3 regions of the Hymenobacter tibetensis genome follow, and region 3 is predicted to be linked to each of the others. Evidence: riboswitches for the same ligand, from Rfam matches in the RefSeq annotation. Region 3 holds a riboswitch; each other region holds the start of a gene.

Region 1 (7,235 bases), 1.3 Mb from region 3:
CTAAACCACTGTCTGCTCGAACTGCTGCATCATGCCACTGTGAGATTCTCAAGGCCATATGCCTAGCTTTAAATATCCTCTACTTCTCATTTCTCTACCTCCGCTCACATCTTGCTACTGACTTGCTATAACGCAAAAAAGCCCCGCTGGACGAATCCAGCGGGGCCTTTCTTTGCTCAAAGAGAGTTTACAATAGTACTGTTTCCACAACAGATTTGGCAATTACTTTACCGCTCAACTCACGTAAGGCAGCCGCAATACCATCGGCATCAAAGCCGCACTCTTTGTATAGTTCGTCTTGCGTGCCGTGCTCCACCACTCGGTCCGGAATGCCGAGGCGGCGAACCGGCATGTGATACCCATGGTCGGCCATGAACTCCAACACGGCGGCGCCGAAACCGCCTTGCAAGCAGCCATCCTCTACCGTCACTAACGCTTGATATTGCTGGCAGATAGTGTGGAGCAGTTCTTCGTCCAGGGGCTTGCAAAAGCGCATATCGTAGTGGCCGGGGTTGATGCCCTCACTCACGAGTTTTTGCGTTGCTTTCGTGGCGTAGTTGCCGATGTGGCCGATGCTGAGCACCGCTACTCCTTGACCCTCGCGCACCACCCGGCCTTTGCCGACCGTAATTTTCTTTAGGGGCTTGCGCCACTCCGGCATCACGCCTTCGCCGCGCGGGTAGCGGATACTGAACGGACCGGCGTTTTCGGGCAGCGTAGCCGTGTACATCAGGTTGCGCAGTTCTTCTTCGTTCATCGGGGCCGACACCACCATGTTGGGAATGCAGCGCATGAAAGCCAAATCGTAGCAGCCATGGTGCGTCGGGCCATCGGCGCCTGCAAAGCCTGCCCGGTCGAGGCAAAACACCACGTGCAGGTTTTGGAGAGCCACATCGTGCAGCACCTGGTCGTAGGCGCGCTGCATGAACGAAGAGTAGATGTTGCAGAACGGAATGAGGCCCTGCGTAGCCATGCCTGCCGAGAAGGTTACGGCGTGCTGCTCGGCAATGCCCACATCAAACGCCCGCTTGGGCATGGCCGCCATCATCAGGTTCAACGACGAGCCCGAGGGCATAGCCGGCGTCACGCCCATGATTTTGTCGTTCTGCTCGGCCAGCTCGATCATGGTGTGCCCGAACACATCCTGATACTTCGGTGGCTGGGGCGTCGAGTAGGTTTTCTTGCTGATTTCGCCCGTTACTTTGTCAAACAGGCCAGGAGCATGCCACAGCGTTTGGTCTTTTTCAGCTAGTACATAGCCCTTGCCCTTCACCGTCACGCAGTGCAGGATTTTGGGGCCCGGAATGCTCTTGAGGTCGTTGAGGATGGTGGCGAGGTGCTGCACGTCGTGCCCATCCACGGGGCCGAAATAGCGGAACTTCAGCGCCTCAAACAAGTTGCTTTGCTTGAGCAGCGTTGCCTTCATAGCCGACTCCACCTTACGGGCAATCTGCTGCGGGTTGGGTCCGAATTTCGAGAGCTTGCCTAACACGTTCCACAGCTCATCGCGCACTTTGTTATAGGTGCGGGAGGTGGTAATGTCGGTGAGGTATTCTTTGAGCGCGCCCACGTTGGGGTCGATGCTCATGCAGTTATCGTTGAGGATAACCAGCAGGTTGGAATTGGTGACGCCAGCGTGGTTGAGGGCCTCGAAAGCCATACCAGCCGTCATGGCACCGTCGCCAATAACCGCAATGTGCTGCCGGTCGAATTCGCCTTTGTAGTCGGAAGCTACGGCCATGCCGAGGGCGGCACCAATGCTGGTACTGCTGTGTCCTACACCAAAAGCATCGTACTCACTTTCCTTGCGCTTCGGAAAACCCGACATGCCATTGTAGCGGCGGTTGGTTGGAAACCGGTCGCGGCGGCCCGTCAGAATTTTGTGGCCGTAGGCTTGGTGGCCCACATCCCACACCAGCTGGTCGTAGGGCGTATTGAAAACGTAGTGCAGTGCTACGGTTAGTTCCACTACGCCAAGCGAAGCGCCGAAGTGCCCCCCGTAAATCGAAACCGTATCAATAATGAACTGACGTAGCTCCTGGCTCAGTTGAACCAACTGATCGTGGCTGAGCTTTTTCAGGTCGTCGGGCGAGTCTATGGCCGCCAGCAATTCACCAGGTTCGACAATCATGTATAAAGGAAGCAGATGGGAATAAAGTAACAGCCAATAAGCTAGAAAGGTTAATATACCCCCGGCTGCTCGTTGCGTACGATACCCAAAGTTACGGGTTTTCTGTTTGAGCGGTTCAGCTCACATGTGGTTTGTAAACTGGGTCGACCCGCAACTAACACGCCAACACAACAACTTTCCGTTAGGTACCTAGCAAAAGCACAGCGCGTAAATCGTTCTTAATTACCGCTTCTTTAACGCCCTGCCTGCTATAATACCTACTTTTGACCTACAATTCCTGCGCATTCCCATGCCTCATCCCTCTGCTGAGCAACAAACTGAAGACCAACAACTCCTGGATAAGCTTCGCCCCTCGCGGATAGTCTTGCCGGTGCTGATTGGGCTGAGTGTGGTTGGATTTATGTTCTGGCGCAGCTACAAACCCGGCGACTTGGCTCCCTTAGCCAACGCCAAACCGCTCTGGCTTCTCCTGATGCTGGTGGTGCTGGTAGCCCGTGATGCTGGCTACGTTTACCGCATCCGCTACCTCACCCAACGCGTGCTTAGCTGGCGAGCATCCCTAGACGTCATTATGATCTGGGAATTCTCGTCCTGCGTGCTGCCGTCGGCGGTGGGCGGTACTGCCGTGGCTCCCCTGCTCTTACATAAAGAAGGTATTCCGCTCGGCAAATCAGTGGCCTACATCATGGCCACTGCCATGCTCGACAACATGTACTATATGCTGACCGTGCCGCTGGTGGTATGGATTGGGGGTGATGCCCTGTACCCGCACGAAGCCCTGCAAGGCGGCTTGGTAACCACGCTTCGTATTGGCTTCATTACCAGCTACGTATTCGTGAGCTTGTACGCGTTGCTGATGATGTATGCCATTTTCTTCAACCCGCAGTCGGTGAAGCGGCTGCTGGTACGGCTGTTCTCCATTCGTGGCATTCGTCGTTTTCGGAGCAAGGCCTACAAAATGGGCAACGAAATGGTGCTGGCTTCTGCTGAGCTACGCGGCAACGGCTGGGAGTATTGGCTGCGGGCATCCCTGAGCACGGCCTTTGTCTGGACCGCTCGTTACCTGGTAATTGGCTGCCTGATTTCGGCCTTTATTGATGTGACGTGGCCGGAGTTCTGGCTGATTTTTGGCCGAAACCTGACGTATAAAGTTATTCTGTTGATTGCTATTACGCCCGGCGGCGCGGGCATTGCCGAAGGGGCTTTTCCTACTTTTTTCGGCAAGTTCATCGGCACCCCCACCATGACCAACTTCATGGTACTACTCTACCGCCTCGTTACGTACTATATGTACCTAGTACTCGGCGCCGTGTTCTTGCCCCGCTGGATAGCGCGGATATTCGGTCCGCGCAAAGCGGAAACAGTTATGCAGTCGTAGCGGGCAGCCCTAGCTCACGGTGCTTGTTACCAACAGTGCTACCGGAATTCATAGTCAATAAAAAAGCCTTTCCACCGTGGTGGAAAGGCTTTTTGTTTCTACTAAAGTGTAGCGGCTGTCAGTGTTACTCTTTTTCGAGGCGTAGTTCAGCACCTTCAGCACTTTTCAGCGTCAGTTTGTCGTCCGTGAGGGTAACTACGCTGAACGAGTTGCTGGTAGTCGAGCCATCGGGAGTCATGGCAATGGTTTTGCCGGCCTGGTCGAAGGTGTATTTGCCGTTTACGGCACCCTGGGGCGAGGTCATATTGTACTGGCCGTTGGCGAAGAAAGTGATACGCTCGTCTTCCTGAGTATCGGTTTGCTTCACTTTGTCGCCGGTAGCATCCAGTTCCTTGTCTGTTTTCCAGATCTTGCTTTCTGTGCCGTACAGCATATTTACGCCTTCTACTTTGCCTTCTTTGCTACCGCAGGCAGAAGTGAACAGCACCAGCAGCATCAACAGGCTGGCCAAATAGCGAAAGGGAGAGGGCATCGTTTTCATGAGATGTGCGAATTGGTTGAAATTGGGAGAGAGTACAACATCACCGCAAGGCACAAGCCTATGCGGTCTTGCGCCTCTTACGGCGGGTTTCTGTAAGATGTTCAGCTTTACTACGGTTAAGTTAACCTAGGCAGAACTTCTTGTCTGCACCAGCGTATGAGGCCTGACACCGTGGCCATCAACTGCACACAGATGAGCTGCGTTCTGCTTTCACCATTAACCAACGCACGACCATGGGACTGTTTGATTTTCTCTCGAACGAAGGCGAAAAAAAGCCCGTACAACCTGCTGCTGCGGGCGGAGCTACCGATTTCTTTGGCAACCCTGCCCAAGCTACGCAGCCCGCTGCTGCCCAAGGCCAGACCTACACAGTGGTAAGCGGCGATTCGCTGTCTAAGATTGCCAAGAACCACTACGGTGATGCTGCCAAGTGGCACCAGATTTACGACGCCAACAAATCCATCATTGGCTCCAACCCCGATCATATCGAAGTAGGCCAAGTGTTGACCCTACCGAAAATCTAGAGCATTTCACTCTTGGATATATTATAAAAGTCGCTCCACTTCAGGAGCGGCTTTTTTTACGCCTTTATTTTCCGGAAATAAGCTCCTGTATGAAGCACTTAGCATAGAGACAAGGCGGAGCAATAGTATCTCCTAGTCGCTCGTTATTTATTCGCCATGCGTTTATGCAACTGATTTTCAACTATATCAGCCATTGCATTCATCCAATTTCATCTAGTAAAAATCAGCTGATCGAAAACAAAAAATAGTTTGCGTTTGTATTGCGTATATCAAATCTGGTTTTACATTTGCATCACCAACCAGGTACTCCCCCGCTTCCGGTGGGGCAGTTTTTCAGAATTTATACAGAAGTGGCGAGAGAACAGGCTCCCTGACCCACTGGCAACCTTCGTTGACGCGAAAGGTGCCAATTCCTGCCCGACCCGGTATTTACCGGCGGGAGAGATAAGTTGAGTACCATGAAAAATAACTCGAATTCCGCCTTCTTCTCCCCATCTGCTCAAGCCGCCTCACGCGCCGGTTTGCCGATGGGTTTTCGTGTTTCGTCTGCCGCAGCTCCGGCCCCTCGAATGCGAATGCGCTGCTGTTGTAGCGCCTGTTGTTGCTGTTGTTAGTCGTCTGACGGCTCCGGCACCCCTCCCCTTTTTGTTGCCCGCTTAGCAGCACCGGTACGCCTTAGGCCCCTGTGCTACATTCTGCCACCCCTACGCTAGCGCGTTCGGCTGGTGCAGGGCACACCTCACCGCACGTTTTTGTGTTGTTGATCAGCAAGTTACATCTCCCTCTTCCTACCATACACTCTCAAATCAACAGTATCATGTCTGCTCCAACTCCTCATTTCGAGACTCTGCAACTCCACGCTGGCCAACAGCCTGACCCCACCACCGGCTCGCGTGCTGTTCCCATTCATCAAACCACTTCCTACGTCTTCAAAAGCGCAGAGCACGGGGCCAACCTATTTGCGTTGAAGGAGTTCGGCAACATCTACACGCGGTTGATGAACCCCACCACCGACGTGTTCGAGCAGCGCATTGCGGCCCTCGAAGGTGGTGTCGCGGCACTGGCAGTATCATCGGGGCAGGCGGCGCAGTTTATTGCGCTCAACAACATTCTGCAGGTTGGCGACAACTTTGTGAGCACCTCGCACCTGTATGGCGGCACTTATAATCAGTTCAAAGTAGCTTTCAAACGCTTGGGCATTGAGGCCCGCTTTGCCGACGGCGACAAGCCAGAGACTTTTGAGGCGCTAATCGACGAGAAAACCAAGGCCATCTACTTGGAGACTATCGGCAACCCAAGCTTCAGCATTCCGGATTTCGAAAAAATTGCAGCCATTGCTGAAAAGCACGACTTGCCGTTGATAGTAGACAACACGTTCGGCGCGGGTGGCTACTTGTTCCGCCCGTTGGAGCACGGAGCACACATCGTAGTGGAATCGGCAACGAAATGGATTGGTGGCCATGGCACCAGCATCGGTGGCGTGATTGTGGACGGCGGCAAGTACGACTTCGGCAACGGCAAGTTCCCGCAGTTCACGGAGCCGAGCGAGGGCTACCACGGCTTGGTGTTCAACGATGTGTTCGGCAAAGGCGGACCGTTTGGCAACATTGCCTTCATTATTCGGGCCCGGGTAGAAGGCTTACGTGACTTCGGTTCGTCGCAGAGCCCGTTCAACTCCTTCCTGCTGCTCCAAGGTCTCGAAACGCTGAGCTTGCGGGTGGAGCGTACCGTGGAAAACGCGTTGCGTGTTGCCACTTGGCTGGAGCAGCACCCGCAGGTAGAAGCCGTTAATTATCCTGGCTTGAACAGCAGCCCGTACAACAAGCTGGCCCAGAAGTACCTGAAGCGCGGTGCGGGCGGGGTCCTCACCTTCGCCATCAAAGGCAGCAAGGATACGGCTACGCATTTTATCGATAACCTGAAGCTGGTTAGCCACTTGGCAAACGTGGGCGATTCTAAGACGCTCATCATTCAGCCTTCGGCCACTACACACCAGCAGCTGTCTGAGCAGGAGCAACGCGCGGCGGGCGTAACGCCAACACTGCTGCGTTTGTCGGTAGGCATCGAGCACTTCGAAGACATTCAGGCTGATTTGCAGCAGGCCTTCGATGCGGTGCGCAATGCTGCGTCGGTGGATTCGGCTGACGCTTCGGGCGACAAATTGCCGGAACAGGAAGTGGAACACGCTGCCGTGCTGGAAGTCTAGTGAGAGGGTAGGCCCTGCCGGTCGTGAGAGGACGGCGGGGCACTTCCAGCAGGTGCAGTACGTGGGTGGAACAGCGGTTTTTTTGTGAGAGAGGGAGCCGCTCCTTCCATCCCACAATAGCGCGGGTTGAGCTGTTTCGGCTCAGCCCGCTAGCTATTTGTAGTGATGCGCTGCCGGCCCATTCACTTGCTGCAAAGTCTATATAATCATCCCGTAGCACTACGGGCCTTCCACCTAGCGTGCTACCCTCGAACAGCAACCAATGCCTGACCTTGAAAGCTTCCGCCTACCTAAGCCTCTGCCGCTGGAAAGCGGCGAAGTGCTAACCGGCGTGGAAGTCGCTTACCATACCTTCGGCACGTTGAATGCCACGCGCGACAACGTGGTGTGGGTATGCCATGCCCTTACCGCTAACTCCGATGTGCTCAGCTGGTGGCCGGGGTTGTTCGGACCCG
Region 2 (7,235 bases), 1.8 Mb from region 3:
GCCCTTTGCAACGTTCATCACCCACGACATAGACGCGTTACACAGCGCCTGGAAAGCGCCTGCCAAAGCTGCTTTACACCGTGGCAACTTGCTAAGATTTGGGAAACTTCTATGGCAGCGTTTTCTCAAGTCGGATACTTGGGACAACTTGGAGTTAGTGCAGAAAACCGTAGCGGGGTATGATGCTAAGAGCACGTTCTTTTTGCTGCCCGAGCACCGCCGTGCGAGCAATGGCACACCCAATGCGGATTATAAATTAGCGGCAACAGCGCTGCAGTGGCGTTTCAAGGCGCTTGTAAAACACGGGGGGGAAGTGGCAGTTCACGGAAGCATTGGCACTTCCGTTGACCAGCAGCACTTGGTGCGCGAGCAAGCACAAATGCCCGCTTCTGCATCCGGCAACCGATTCCACTACCTAAGTTGGGAACCGCGCCGCACGCCGGCAGTAGTAGTAGAAGCTGGTTTCGCCTACGATTCTACCTTGGGCTTTGCCGAACACTTCGGCTTTCGCAATTCTTATTGCCTGCCCTTCCGTCCTTTCGATTTTACGCAGGGCAGGGCTTGTACTTTCCTTGAAATTCCGCTCAACGTGATGGACGCTACGCTGCATCACCCCAACTACTTGCAGTTAGCTCCCCACGAAATTCTGCCGGCTCTACTGCCCATGTTTCAGGAAATCGAGCGGTTTGGCGGCGTCTGCACCCTGCTTTGGCACAACGACCACTTCGACCCAGCTAACGAAACGACCGGTCCGCGCCAGTTCGCCGAGTTGATGCAGTACCTTCGCAGCCGCAATACCGCCTTCGTCAACGGCCGGGACATTTTACAGGAGCTAGGAAACAGAAGCTAGGAGTCATTTTCTTCTTTCTGTCTTCTGTCTCCCAACTTCTAGCTTCTTATTGTTTTGGGCATAGTTCAGCGGCAGGGGCTGCGCAATACCATTATTTCTTACGCGGGCTTGGGCCTAGGCTTTGTGAACACGGTGTTGGTGCTGCCGAAGGTGCTAGAGCCGAAACAGATAGGCTTAACCAGCGTGCTAATGGCGCTGGCTACCATGTTTGCGCAGGTGTCGGCGTTTGGATTTGGCAACATGGGCGTGCGGTTTTTCCCGTATTTCCGCAAGCCAGAAAGTGGGCACCATGGGTTCCTGCCGTTTCTGTTAGGAGTGCCGCTGCTAGGTTTTGTTTTAATCACGGTATTATATCTGCTAGGCCGGCCCCTGGTTCTGCACTGGTACCTTGATGACGCAACGCTACTAGGCCGCTACTACACCTGGGGACTGGTTTTGACCCTGTTTGTCTTGCTGATCAATCTACAGGACGCCTACCTCAAAGCCCTGTATCACACGGCTTTCTCTTCCTTCACGCAGGAAATCGTTTTGCGGCTGCTCGTTACGGCCGGGGCACTCTTGTTTGCTGGTAGTTACCTTGATTTCCACGGCTATGTGCTCTGGTACGTGGGCGCACTTGGGGGCATTGCTTTGCTGCTGACAGTCTACACGGCTTCCATTGGCGAGTTGCACTTGCAACCTACATCGGCGGTATTGCGGGTGCGCCCGCTGCGCGAGATGCTTGGCTTCGGGGCGTTTGCGCTGTTAGGCAACGTGTCGGGCGTAGTAATATCCAGTATCGACTCGCTGATGGTAGGTGCCAAGCTGGATTTGCAAGCGGTGGGCATTTACAGCACCGCTTTTTTCATTAGTACGGCGCTGGTTTTGCCGTTTCGTGCCCTCTACAAGATTGCGTTTCCGCTGCTAGCCGAGTATTGGAAAAACAACGACCTCCCTCGCATGGCCGACTTCTACCAGCGCACCACCCGCCTAAACACTGTGCTTGGCTGCTATCTAGCACTCGGCATCGCGCTGAATTTGGATTTCATATTTGGTCAAATGAAACCAGCCTACGCTGCCGGCACCACCGCCGTGTTTATCCTGTTGGCGGGCCGGCTCTTCGACGGCATAACCGGCCTCAATGGGCTCATTGTCGTTACGTCGCCGCGCTACCGTTACGATTTGATTTTCAACGTGTCGCTGGCTTTGGCTACGGTGCTTATGAACTTGCTGTTGATTCCGCGTATGGGCCTAACGGGGGCAGCAGTGGCCGCTGCGGTTTCGTTGGTGGTCATCAACATCGCACGTACCTGGTTTGTCTGGCACAATTTCGGGCTACAGCCCTTCGACAAGCGCGTGCCGCTGATTCTGCTACTGGCTGCTACTGCGGGCGTTGTGGCGTGGTTGGTGCCGTTCATGCATTCGTTGCTGGTTACGATGCTGCTACGCTCAGTGGTGCTGACGGTGCTTTACGGTGGGCTACTACTAGCTACTAACGCAGAGCCACAGGTACGAGAAATCCTGCAAACGGCACTTCGCCGGGTGCGTCCTAATGCTTGATGCATTGATTCTACCCTCTGACCTAGTTGTTTTAAGTTATTGAAATACCACATTTAGCTGCTAATCCGCTATTAGCTAGTAGTGCCTTATAACGAAGTACATATTCCCTGGAGGAACTAATAATTGGGCTTCCTGTGTCTGACAGCAAGATTTACCGGTACAAAAGGCCACCAAGATGCTGCCACCAAAACAGAAGGCGGCACTTCCTTGTAGTAGGCAATAATAAATAAATTTGGAAGTATAAAATTTCCGCCACTACCTTTGCAGTATCAATTCTTTACCCCCAAAAGGATTGTTTTTATACAGAGGCGTGGAGAGACAGGCTCGACGAAGCGCCGGCAACCATCGGATGATCCGAAACGGTGCCAAGTCCTGACCATATAAAAACAAGTTGCCGTGAAACGCTTCATCAACACTGCCGCCATTTCTGCCACCTTCTCTGCTGTACAGCATGGGTGTTGTGGCATGGCAAGCCCCGTCTGTATGACCGTGGCTTTTGGTTGCTGTTGTTAGGAGTAGCGCACCCCTCTCTTTTTCTTGGTTTGTGCGCTGAATGTGGTGAGCTGATACGCTTTTACGCGTAGCTCTACCCCGTATCCGTACACTCCGCTTTTCGCTTTCGGTTGGTTTCAGCGGTGCATGAGCATCCTGGCACTTCCAAAGCTATCCTCCGGCTGGACCCTTGCCGCCGCGGCAAATTCCTCTCTCATTTCTTTTCATGCCCACAGCCTCTGCCGTGTTGGCCGTTCCCGTGCTGGACGACCTTCGCCTTCAGCTACCGTCAGCTTCTGCCTTGGAGCGGCTACGCCTCGTAGCCAAGCACTTCCCCGAAAAGGCGGTCTTCTCTACTTCCTTCGGCTTGGAAGACCAGATTATCAGCCATCTAATCTTTGAAAACGAGCTACCCATCAAGGTGTTCACATTAGATACGGGGCGCAACTTTCAGGAAACTTACTCCACCTGGAACAAGACGCTGCTCAAGTATCAGCAGCCGATTGAGGTCTTTCACCCGCGCCAGGAAAGCGTGGAAGAATTGATGCGCACCAAAGGTCCCAACAGCTTTTACGAAAGCGTTGAAAACCGCAAGGAGTGCTGCTACATCCGCAAGGTAGAGCCCCTAAACCGGGCGCTGGCGGGCCAAGCCGCGTGGGTAACGGGTATCCGGGCTGAGCAGTCGCAGAACCGGCAAACCATGGACCCGGTGGAATGGGACGCTGCCCACAACCTCACCAAGATTCACCCACTTTTCGACTGGACGTGGGAGCAAGCGGTGGATTTCGCCCAAGCGAACGGCATTCCGGTGAATCCGCTGCACAAGCAAGGCTTCGTGAGCATTGGGTGTGCACCCTGCACCCGCGCCATCAAGCCTGGCGAAGATTTTCGGGCCGGCCGCTGGTGGTGGGAAGACCTTTCTGCCAAGGAATGCGGCCTACACTCCACCACCGCCCACCACGACGGGCCCGACCCGGTGGTAGAGCCGGTTGAAAAGCAGCACTAATTCTCCTCTCATAACTATTCTGGAGCGCTTGCTCCAGACCCTTCTATCCGGCACCGAAATCATCAAAAGCCATGCTACTTGACCTTCCGGTGCCGCATCAGCAAATCCTAGAAACCATGAGTGCGCACTCCTTCGATTACCTCGACCGGCTGGAAGCCGAAGCCATTCACATCCTGCGGGAAGTAGCTGGCCAATTTGAGCGGCCGGCGCTGCTTTTCTCGGGCGGTAAAGACTCCATCGTTCTCACGCGGCTTGCCGAAAAAGCGTTCCGCCCGGGCCGCTTCCCTTTCCCGCTGGTGCACGTGGATACCGGCCACAACTTCCCGGAGGTGCTCGCCTACCGCGACCAACTGGCTGCAGAACTAGGCGAGAAGCTAATTGTGCGCAGCGTGGAAGACACCATCAAGCGGCAGCGCCTACGCGAGCCAGGTGGCAAGTTTCCGAGCCGCAACCCGCTCCAGACTTACACGCTGCTGGAGGTAATCGAGGAATTTGAGTTTGACGCCTGCATCGGCGGGGCCCGGCGCGACGAAGAGAAAGCCCGTGCCAAAGAGCGCATCTTCTCGGTCCGCGACGAGTTCGGGCAGTGGGACCCCAAGCGCCAGCGCCCGGAGCTGTGGAACGTGTACAACGGCCGTATCCAGAAAGGCGAAAACGTGCGGGTTTTCCCGATTTCCAACTGGACCGAGCTCGACGTGTGGCGCTACATCCAGCGCGAAAACATCAGCCTTCCCGACATCTACTTCGGCCACGAGCGGACTTGCGTGGTGCTGCCGAGCGGCCAACTATTGGGCTTATCCGAGCACTTGCAGCTCGACGAGGAAGACGAAATCGTGACCCGGCAAGTGCGATTCCGCACTGTGGGCGACTCTACCTGCACGGCCGCCGTGGAAAGCGACGCTAGCACCGTGGAAGACATCATTCAGGATTTGTTGCTGGCCAAAGTGAGCGAACGAGGCGCTACCCGTCTCGACGATAACATTTCGGAAGCCGGCATGGAAGACCGCAAACGCAACGGCTATTTCTAAGTGGTGAAGTTGTGAAGGGTGAGGTTGTGAATTGCTTTCACGCCTCGCCAGCACGACGAACTCACAATTTCACAAACTCACAATTTCACCTCATGGACCTTCTCCGATTCATCACCTGCGGCAGCGTCGACGACGGCAAAAGCACGCTCATTGGCCGCCTGCTCTACGACTCCGATTCGGTGTCGTTGGATGTGCTGGCGGCGCTGGAAAACCGGCCTACTGTGCAAGGCACCGTGGATTTGGCCTTGCTAACCGACGGCTTACGAGCCGAGCGGGAACAGGGCATCACCATTGATGTCGCCTATAAATACTTTACTACGCCGCGGCGCAAATTCATCATCACGGATGCGCCGGGCCACGTGCAGTACACCCGCAACATGGTGACGGGTGCCAGCAACGCCGACTTGGCCATTGTGCTAGTGGACGCCCGCCAAGGTGTAGTAGAGCAAACGCGCCGCCATACGCTGGTAGCGGCTTTGCTCGGGATTCGCAACTTTGTGCTGGCCGTGAACAAGCTGGATCTGGTGGGCTTCGATCAAAATATTTTCGAGCAGATTGCCGCTGATTACGCCGCCCTCACTGACCATTTCCAACTGCCCGCTGCTACCGCTATTCCGCTCAGCGCTTTGCACGGCGACAACGTGGTAAAACGCTCCAACCGCTTGTCTTGGTACACGGGCCCTAGCTTGCTGGAACATTTGGAAAGCGTGCCCGCCGCTGTGGAAGCAGCCAATGCCGCCCCACGCTTTCAGGTGCAATATGTTATCCGCCCCCAAACCGCCGACCTACCCGACTACCGCGGTTACGCCGGCCAGATCCAAAGCGGTCAATACCGCCGCGGCGACCGGGTGAAGGTGCTGCCTTCGGGCCTGGAATCGACGATTGAGGCTATTGAAGTCAATCAGCAAGAGGTGGAAACTGCTACGGCGCCGCAAGCCGTGGTGCTGCGCCTCACCGATGACGTGGATATTAGCCGGGGCGACGCCATCATTCCGGTGGAGCACGTGCCTACTCTGACGCGGGAACTGGAAGCTACCGTGTGCTGGATGAGCGAGCAGCCATTGTGGCCGGGTCGCAAACTGCTGTTGCAGCACCATTCCGCCGTGGTAAAAGCGGCAATACCGGCTATTCTGCATAAGGTGAACGTGCAAACTTTCGCCCGCGCCGCCGCCGATTCAGCGCAGCTCAACGACATCGTGCGGGTACGCATCAAAACCGCCGTGCCCCTGGCCGTTGACAACTACCACGAAAACCGCGTAACCGGCGCTTTCATCTTAGTTGACGAGCAAAGCGGCGACACCGTAGCCGCCGGCCTGATTGGCGCCGCCAACGCCGACTACTTCACGGCCCCGGTGGCGCCTCCGGTAGCCTTTTCCATCTAGTTAGCATCTATTCGAGAACGGTCCTGCTAAGCGAAGTTGCAGCAGGTCCTCTATCACCACTCATTGCTTATGTCACTCACTAAAATCCCTCGCCTTACCGTGCTAGGTGCTGGCCCCGGCGACCCGGAGCTGCTGACCCTGAAGGGGGCGCGGGTGTTGGGCGAAGCCGATGTAATTCTGTATGATGCGCTGGCTAACAACGACTTGCTTAGCCACGCCCGGCCCGATGCAGTGACAATCTTTGTGGGCAAACGGCGCGGCATGCGCAGCTATAGCCAAGACGAAATAAACGCGCTGATTGTGGAGCAGGCCCGCCTACACGGCCACGTGGTGCGGCTGAAAGGTGGCGACCCGTTTGTGTTTGGGCGCGGACGCGAAGAAATGCTTTATGCTGAGCAACACGGCTTGCTTACCGACTATGTACCAGGCATTAGCAGCGCCGTTGCAGCGGCCGGCAGCGTGGGCATACCGGTAACGCACCGTGGGGCCAGCGAAGGGTTCCGGGTGATTACGGCCACCACGGCTACTGGCGAGTTGTCGGGGAGCGTGCGGGAGGCGGCTAGCACCCGCACTACTACGGTTATTCTGATGGGCTTGGGCGAATTGGAGCGGATTGCGGCGTTGTACTGCCAACACGGGCAGGCCAATACGCCGGCGGCCATCATCCAGAACGGCACTTTACCGAATGCTCAATTGGTAACGGGCACGGTAGCTGAGCTACCAAGCCGTGCGGCAGCGGCCGGTATTGGGGCCCCGGCCATCATTGTTATCGGCGAAGTCACTCGTTTGGCGACAACGCATGCCGAGGCTGCCACGCTACTGCCAAGCTTAACCTTCCCGGCTTTCCCCGCGGCCTACGCCGAAGTAGCTTAATAAAACGCCGCCTGGTTTCTGGAAGGCTGCAACCATCGTCTGGCTCCTTTCCCTCCTTTTCAGCC
Region 3 (7,235 bases):
CTGAACCAAGAAGAGCTGATGAAGAACGTGAATCAGCTTCCTCAGTCGTTGAAAGATTTCGGTAGCAAAGCCGCCGCCCAAGTAAACAGCCTGTCCACTACGCAAAAAGTGGTAGGTGGTGCCCTATTAGTAAGCGGCTTAAGCTGGCTGGCCCTGCGCAGCAAGAAGTCGAAGTCTTCTTCCGACATCTACGCGCCTTATAATCCTAAGAGCAAGCCCAACCAGTCGAAGTGGAATTCCAGCAACGAGTCGGTGTACCGTGGCGCCCTATCGGGCCTGCACGAAGGCGACGCTGGCACCAGCTATACCTATGGCACTGAGAACGGCTTCTAAGCCTTTACCGCTTCTGTAACTCCTAGAAAGCAGAAGCTACTACCTCAACAAAACCCCGTTGCTCTCAGAGTAGCGGGGTTTTTTGTTGGTGCACGAGCCAAGAAAAGCAAGTGAGAATATCAGGGGAAAGCTATTACATATTTTGTTGTACTAATTTATTTAGTTGATAATATGCCAACATAATTAGTAAAACTTCGTTATTTGTAGCCATCAATTTCAGTTTTATGTGCATCGTTGACATTCTTGATATTGCCCGTCATCCGGTCTGGCTCATTGAGTGCGAAACGCCCGTGCCCGCCGGTTTTCCTAGCCCCGCCGACAACAGCCGAACCGGTGAGCGGATCGACCTGAACACCATTCTGCTGCCTCATCCTGATTGCACCTATCTGGCGCGAGTGAAGGGCCACAGCATGGACGGCCCACCCTCCCACATTCCGGATGGCGCCCTGATGGCCGTGGACTGTGCTTTGAAGCCGCAGCCAGGCAACGTGGTAGTGGCGGCCGTAGAAGGCGAGTTCACCGTGAAGCGCTTAGAGAAGCGCGGGCAGTTCTACTGGCTCGTGCCCGACAACCCGCACTACGACCCGCTCCAAATCACAGCGCCGGATCAGGCCCAAATCTGGGGCGTTGTCACGCATGTCATCACCGAGCTTATCAACGGCAAGCTGCAAGACCATGTTCGCTCTCGTCGACTGTAATAATTTTTACGTGAGCTGCGAGCGGGCTTTTCAGCCCCGGTTGGTGGGGTTGCCGGTGGTAGTGCTCAGCAACAACGACGGCTGTATCGTTTCGCGCTCCGCGGAGGCCAAGGCCCTGGGCTTGAAGATGGGGGCTCCCTTTTTTCAGGCACGGCCACTTATCGAGGAACACCAAGTGCAGGTATTCTCCTCAAACTACGCGCTGTACGGCGACATGAGCTACCGGGTAATGAGCTACCTGGCGTCCGTTGCGCCCGAAGTGGAAATTTATTCGATTGACGAAGCCTTTTTGGGGCTGCACGGCATGGAAGCCGGCTACGAGGGCCAACCCAAGCTGCTGGAGTTTGCGCAGGAAATCCGCAAGCAGGTCAAGCAGCGCACCCATATTCCTACGTGCATCGGCATTGCCCCCACCAAAACGCTGGCTAAGCTGGCTAACCACATAGCTAAGAAGCACCCAGCGCTCAACGGGGTAGCAATGCTTGCGTCGGGGGAGCAGCAGTGGTGGGCCCTCAATCAGGTGGCCGTGGAAGACGTGTGGGGCGTTGGCCGCCAATACGGCCAGAAACTACGCGACTTGGGCCTTGTCACGGCCGCCGACTTGGCGCGTTGCTCGGAAGCCTGGGCCCGCAAACACATGGGAGGCGTGGTAGGCGCCCGGCTGGTGCGAGAACTTCAGGGGCAGCCGTGCCACCAGCTGCACCCAAGTGAAGATGGTACGCTGGCACGCAAGAGCATTGCCTGTACCCGTAGCTTCGGCCGGCCCCTGTCGCACTTCGACGATTTGCTGGGCGCCGTGGCGAGCTTCACTTCCCGTGCGGCGAGCAAGTTGCGCGCGCAAGGCTCAAAGACCTATATCCTGACGGTTTTTATCAGTCAAAACCGTTTCGGGCCGACGCCACCGCCTTACACCTATTCCACCCAGCTCACGCTCCCAACTCCCACCAACGACACCACCGAACTGGTGCGAGCAGCGCGTATGCTGTTAGGCAAGCTCTGGCGGCCGGGCTTGGTATACAAGAAAGCGGGTGTTATTCTGGATGGCTTAGAAGACCAAGGGCAGACGCAACTCAGCTTATTCGAGCAATTGCCCGAAACCACGCGTCCGCAATCGGCTGCGCTTATGCGCAAGCTCGATCAGCTCAACGGGCGCTTCGGCCAAAACTGCGTACAGGTAGCCACTGCTGTGCCGCCAAAAGGCAAGCCAGCGCCTTGGCTGGGGCAGAAAAACCTCTGTAGCCTTGCCCGCACCACTTCCTGGAACGAGCTGTGGGAAATAGGGTAGGCTGTGGCCACTCGTTGCTTTGGCAAACTCTCTTATTTGATTTCTCGGCAGGGTAGATTTACCTTTGTCCCATCAATTCTTTACCCCAAAGGATTGTTTTTATACAGAGGCGTGGAGAGACAGGCTCGACGAAGCGCCGGCAACCATCGGATGATCCGAAACGGTGCCAAGTCCTGACCATATAAAAACAAGTTGCCGTGAAACGCTTCATCAACACCGTTGCCTCTTTCGCTACCGTCTTTGCTGTACAGCATGGGTGTTGTGGCTGCTGTTGTTGAGCAGGTGTAGGCAGCAAGTAGCAAGCGTTTTTGCTGGTACCATTTCCTCGCGTTACCCGTCGTGTGTTGGGGCATGCCTGGCCAGTACACTTGGCCTCGTGGCGCGGCAAGTGCTTTAAGCACCTCTAGCTGGTAAATGTGCGGCGTAAGCTACTGCCTGCCGTTCCTTTCTGCATTCCGCCTTTGTCTGTTACGGTTGGTTCTGCCTTGCTAGTAGCTTGGTAATTACTGCGTAGTGCAACCCTCCCTTAAGTAGTTCTGTTGTTTGCGCAGCTATAAGGCTGCGCTGTTTTCCTGATTCTTTGTTCTCTCAACCCTCTCTTCTCCATGTCTGTCTCCTCCAAGCCAATTGGCATCTATTACGAACATCCTGAGTGGTTCAAGCCGCTATTTGCGGAGCTAGACCGCCGGGGGCTCCCCTACGAAAAGATTGACGCTGCTCACCACCTGTTCGACCCCTCGGAAACCGAGAGCCGCTACGCGCTGGTAGTGAACCGGATGAGTTCTTCGGCTTATCTGCGCGGCCACGGCCAGGGTATTTTTCATACGGCGGGCTTTGCCACGCATCTGGAGCGCTTGGGCGTCCGCATCATCAACGGTACGGTAGCTACCAGCATCGAAACCAACAAAGCCCGTCAACTCTCGTTGTTTGCCTCGCTGGGGTTGAAGTACCCGAAGTCGTTTGTCGTGAACCACGCCTCGCGCATTGCGGATGCCGCTCAACAACTGCAGTTCCCCATTGTGGTGAAGGTGAACATTGGTGGTAGCGGTGCTGGCATTATCCGCTTCGATACGCTGGAAGGCGTGCAAGCTGCCGTTGAAGCCAACCAAATCGACCTAGGCATCGACCAAACTGCCTTGGTGCAGGAGTACGTGACGCCCCGCGGCGGCAATATTCACCGCGTCGAGACGCTGAACGGCAAGTTTTTGTACGCTATGAAGGTGTATACCACCGGCGAAAGCTTCAACCTGTGCCCCGCTGAAATTTGCCAGATTCCGGAAGAGCAGTCAGCAGAGTTCTGCCTGACGGAAGCGCCCAAGAAAGGCATTCAAGTGGAAGCATTTACGCCCCCAGCCGAAGTAATTGAGGCCGTGGAGCGCATCGTGGCCACCGCCAAAATCGATGTGGGGGGTATCGAGTACCTGATTGATGACCGCACCGGCGACGTGCTCTTCTACGACATCAACGCCTTATCCAACTTCGTGGCTGATGCCGTGAACGTAGTGGGCTTCGACCCCTACGCCCGCTTCGTAGATTATCTGGAAACGCAATTGCCTGCTGGTTCTGTTGCTGAGCTTGTTTCCTCGGATCCTCATCACCTCGTTGCGTAGCCATGAGATACGGATATTGGATGCCCGTTTTTGGCGGGTGGCTGCGCAATGTAGAAGACGAAAACATGCGCGCCGACTGGGACTACGTGAAAACGCTGGCCCAGCGTAGCGAAGACCTGGGCTACGACCTGTCTCTGATTGCCGAGCTAAACCTCAACGACATCAAAGGCGAGGAAGCACCTTCGCTGGATGCGTGGAGCACTGCCGCCGCCTTGGCCGCCGTTACCAAGAAAATAGAGCTGATGGTGGCTGTGCGGCCTACGTTCCACTCGCCGGCGTTGCTGGCCAAGCAAGCCGCCAACATCGACCACATCAGTGGTGGCCGGCTGTCGTTGAATGTGGTATCGTCGTGGTGGCAGGATGAGGCCAAGAAGTACGGCGTGCATTTCGAGCAGCACGACGACCGGTACGCCCGCACGGCTGAGTGGCTGCACGTAGTAGACAACCTCTGGAAGCAAGACCACTTCACCTTCGAAGGCAAGTTCTACAAAGTGACGGACTCTATTTTGCAGCCCAAGCCAGTGTCACGCCCGCGGCCATTCCTGTACGCGGGCGGCGAATCGGAAGCCGCCAAAAACCTGATTGCCACTCAGTGCGACGGCTACGTTATGCACGGCGACGACCCGGCAGCCATCGGCCGCCGCATTCAGGACTTGAGCGAGCGACGCGAAAAGCTGGGGTTGCCGCGCATGAAGTTTGGCGTGGCCGCCTACTCCATTGTGCGCAACACCGAGCAAGAAGTGAAAAAGGAACTGGAGCGCATCACCAACGTGCAAGGCTCGGCTGCGGGCTACAAAAACTACCAGCAGTGGCTGGCGGGTACGCAACTAGAAAACCAAGTTTCGTTGCAAGACTACTCAGTATCGAACCGGGGCCTGCGTTCCGGCCTCACCGGCACCCCCGACCAAGTAGCCGAGCGCATTGCCGCCTTTGAGGCCGTAGGGGTAGACTTGTTTTTGCTGCAGTGCAGCCCGCAACTCGAGGAAATGGAGCGTTTTTCGGAAGCCGTTATCCAGGTGTTGGCTTAAGCGGCCTGCCAAGAAACGGAGCGTTACTTCTCGTAGCGCGTCTTTCTGCTAGTGTTTCCTAACGCAAACCGCCGGAGCGCCTTCGCATAAGTTGCGGGTGCTCCGGCGGTTTGTGTGTGAAGGCTCCGCACTGCCTGCTAGGCGGGCAATGCAGGTATCTCAATAGTGAACGTGGTGCCCTGGTTTTCAGCGCTTACAAACCGGATAGAGCCCTCATGCAACTCGACCAAGGTTTGTATGACAGACATACCCAAGCCAGTTGTTTTTTCGCCGCGTAAGCCGGGCCGGCGGGCCTTGGTGAACTTGTCGAAGAGCACGGGGTGTAGGTGCTCGGGTATGCCTATGCCCGAGTCCGCCACCGTAACCACGGCCCACCCATTGCGGCGCGATACTTCCACCGCAATGGTGCCCCCATCCGGAGTGAACTTGATGGCGTTGGAAATCAGGTTGTTAATCACCTGCTCGAATTTGTTGACGTCCAGACTTACGTAAATAGTCTGCGCTAGCGCCCGAAATTCAAACCGCAGATCTGTGCGCCGCGCCGAGCGTTGATATTCTTCCAGTATGGTGCCTATCCAGTCCACCAGATTGGTCCGCTCCCGCTTGAGCTGTATGCTGGCGGATTCCAGAAACTCCTGGTCCACAAACTCCCGAATCAACGTTAAGCCGTCCGAGCAAGTGCGCTCCATCAGCCCTATCAAGTGCAGGTTCGTTTCGTCGGTAGCCACAAACTGCGACTTCAAGTGCTGCGTTAGTTGCTGCAGCAGCACAAAAGGAGTGGCCAAGTCGTGCGAGAGGATTTCCAGCGTGGCGTTCTTCTTGGCGTTGAATTTCTGTGCGTTCAGGCTGTCTGCTTTTGCCCGGCTGATATCCTCGATAGTCCCGGTCAGATAGAGCGTGCCGTCGGGAAGCTGCTCCTTGCAGGCAGAAAGCTCCAGCCACTGGGTTTCTTCCTCGGAATGCAGAACGCGCACTTCTACATTTTGCACCAGGTCATTACCCAAAACCAGCTCTAGTTGCTGGTTTAGAAGCTGGCGGTCGTCGGGATGAATCTGGGCTAGCCAAGTGGGAAGGTCCTCGTTCACGTCTGCCGCCGTGCCCCCAATTACCTGCTCGTAGGCTGGGCTCACGTACGCGACCCGGCGTTCGGCTACATCGTAGGCGAAATACACCGTACTGCTACGGTCTAGCCAAGTGCGAAACAAGAGCGGATAGTCGGGCATGCGGCAATATTAAGTATCCAAAAGTACACTTGCATAACACTTTCGTGTTGCACAGATAAGAAGCCACCCGCTGAGACGGTAATTGGCTTGTATAAGCCAACCCGTACTGAAATTTTATGGGTGGTTGGTTGCCTGCTGGCAGGAACAACGGAGTATAGGTAACCGGGTGTGGTGCTGGCACCCTAGCTTGGCGAGGTCTTCTTGGTTGAAGCTGCTATATATAGAAAAGTAAAAGCCCGAAAAGTTGCTTGTCTTGGAAGCAATTTTTCGGGCTTTTATAGGAGAGCCTCTTATTGGACTCGAACCAACGACCTGCTCATTACGAATGAGCTGCTCTACCAACTGAGCTAAAGAGGCAATTTCCCGCCGGGCATTTCCCGCGGGGCAGCAAAGATAGGCAGGATTTGAAAAACGGCTATAGCTTACAGCAATTTTTTCAGCGCTCCTGCCAGATGAGCCATTCTTCTCATAGCCGACGGCAAGCAAGGTGCCCCCGCCACAGCTTGTCTTGTAGCTGATCTGTGACGAGGGCACACTAGTTGCGCTAATAAGCTAGCCGACAAGCAGACCGAGCAATTACGCCACCTGCGGCATCCGGTTCTCCCGCGTTAGATGCAGCGAGGAGTTGCGGATTTGCAGCTCAGGCTTCAGCACGATGTGGGGCGGACTATAGTCGGGGCCACGCTCTAGCAATTGTAACAGCAACCGAACGGCCGTTGCGCCCATGTGCTCGGCTTGTTGGTCCACCGCGGTCAGGTGCGGCTGCGTCATGGTGGTGAAGGGCTCGTTGCTAAAGCAGGCAAGCGCCAAGTCCTGCGGCACGCGTATTCCACGTTCCAGCAACACTTCTAGGGCTCCGGCAGCGGAGAAAGCATAGGAGGCGAATACGGCATCCAGAGGAGTATCCAGCGCCAACAGGTGCTGCATACCAACCCGCCCCGCCTGCAACGTGGACGCCGACAGCGCATACGTCCACCGCTCATCGGTTGGTAGGCCATGAGCCCGCAGCGCCTCCATGTAGCCCAAGTACCGGTTGCGGCTGGTGTTGAGGTGCTGCG

Evidence for each region. A riboswitch is a leader RNA that binds a small molecule or an ion and turns the genes downstream of it on or off. The one in region 3 is predicted to bind S-adenosylmethionine.
Region 1: another riboswitch for S-adenosylmethionine. It lies ahead of MTX78_RS20170 (O-acetylhomoserine aminocarboxypropyltransferase/cysteine synthase family protein); the one in region 3 lies ahead of MTX78_RS02135 (ATP-grasp domain-containing protein).
Region 2: another riboswitch for S-adenosylmethionine. It lies ahead of MTX78_RS09115 (phosphoadenylyl-sulfate reductase); the one in region 3 lies ahead of MTX78_RS02135 (ATP-grasp domain-containing protein).

Annotation. Positions count from the first base shown of each region.
Region 1 is NZ_CP094669.1:5,006,241-5,013,475, forward strand. It holds gene MTX78_RS20145 (SRPBCC family protein) at 1-4, shown strand, start outside; gene dxs (1-deoxy-D-xylulose-5-phosphate synthase) at 188-2,131, opposite strand; gene MTX78_RS20155 (lysylphosphatidylglycerol synthase transmembrane domain-containing protein) at 2,421-3,509, shown strand; gene MTX78_RS20160 (hypothetical protein) at 3,634-4,041, opposite strand; gene MTX78_RS20165 (LysM peptidoglycan-binding domain-containing protein) at 4,284-4,574, shown strand; SAM riboswitch class I at 4,912-5,025, shown strand; gene MTX78_RS20170 (O-acetylhomoserine aminocarboxypropyltransferase/cysteine synthase family protein) at 5,392-6,780, shown strand; gene MTX78_RS20175 (homoserine O-acetyltransferase family protein) at 7,043-7,235, shown strand, end outside.
Region 2 is NZ_CP094669.1:2,294,167-2,301,401, reverse strand. It holds gene MTX78_RS09125 (DUF7033 domain-containing protein) at 1-850, shown strand, start outside; gene MTX78_RS09120 (lipopolysaccharide biosynthesis protein) at 905-2,389, shown strand; SAM riboswitch class I at 2,685-2,776, shown strand; gene MTX78_RS09115 (phosphoadenylyl-sulfate reductase) at 3,108-3,887, shown strand; gene cysD (sulfate adenylyltransferase subunit CysD) at 4,004-4,915, shown strand; gene MTX78_RS09105 (sulfate adenylyltransferase subunit 1) at 5,008-6,297, shown strand; gene cobA (uroporphyrinogen-III C-methyltransferase) at 6,367-7,170, shown strand.
Region 3 is NZ_CP094669.1:529,933-537,167, forward strand. It holds gene MTX78_RS02120 (hypothetical protein) at 1-333, shown strand, start outside; gene MTX78_RS02125 (LexA family protein) at 558-1,031, shown strand; gene MTX78_RS02130 (Y-family DNA polymerase) at 1,009-2,316, shown strand; SAM riboswitch class I at 2,413-2,504, shown strand; gene MTX78_RS02135 (ATP-grasp domain-containing protein) at 2,922-3,926, shown strand; gene MTX78_RS02140 (LLM class flavin-dependent oxidoreductase) at 3,929-4,954, shown strand; gene MTX78_RS02145 (PAS domain-containing sensor histidine kinase) at 5,092-6,177, opposite strand; tRNA gene MTX78_RS02150 (tRNA-Thr) at 6,462-6,534, opposite strand; gene MTX78_RS02155 (LacI family DNA-binding transcriptional regulator) at 6,754-7,235, opposite strand, start outside.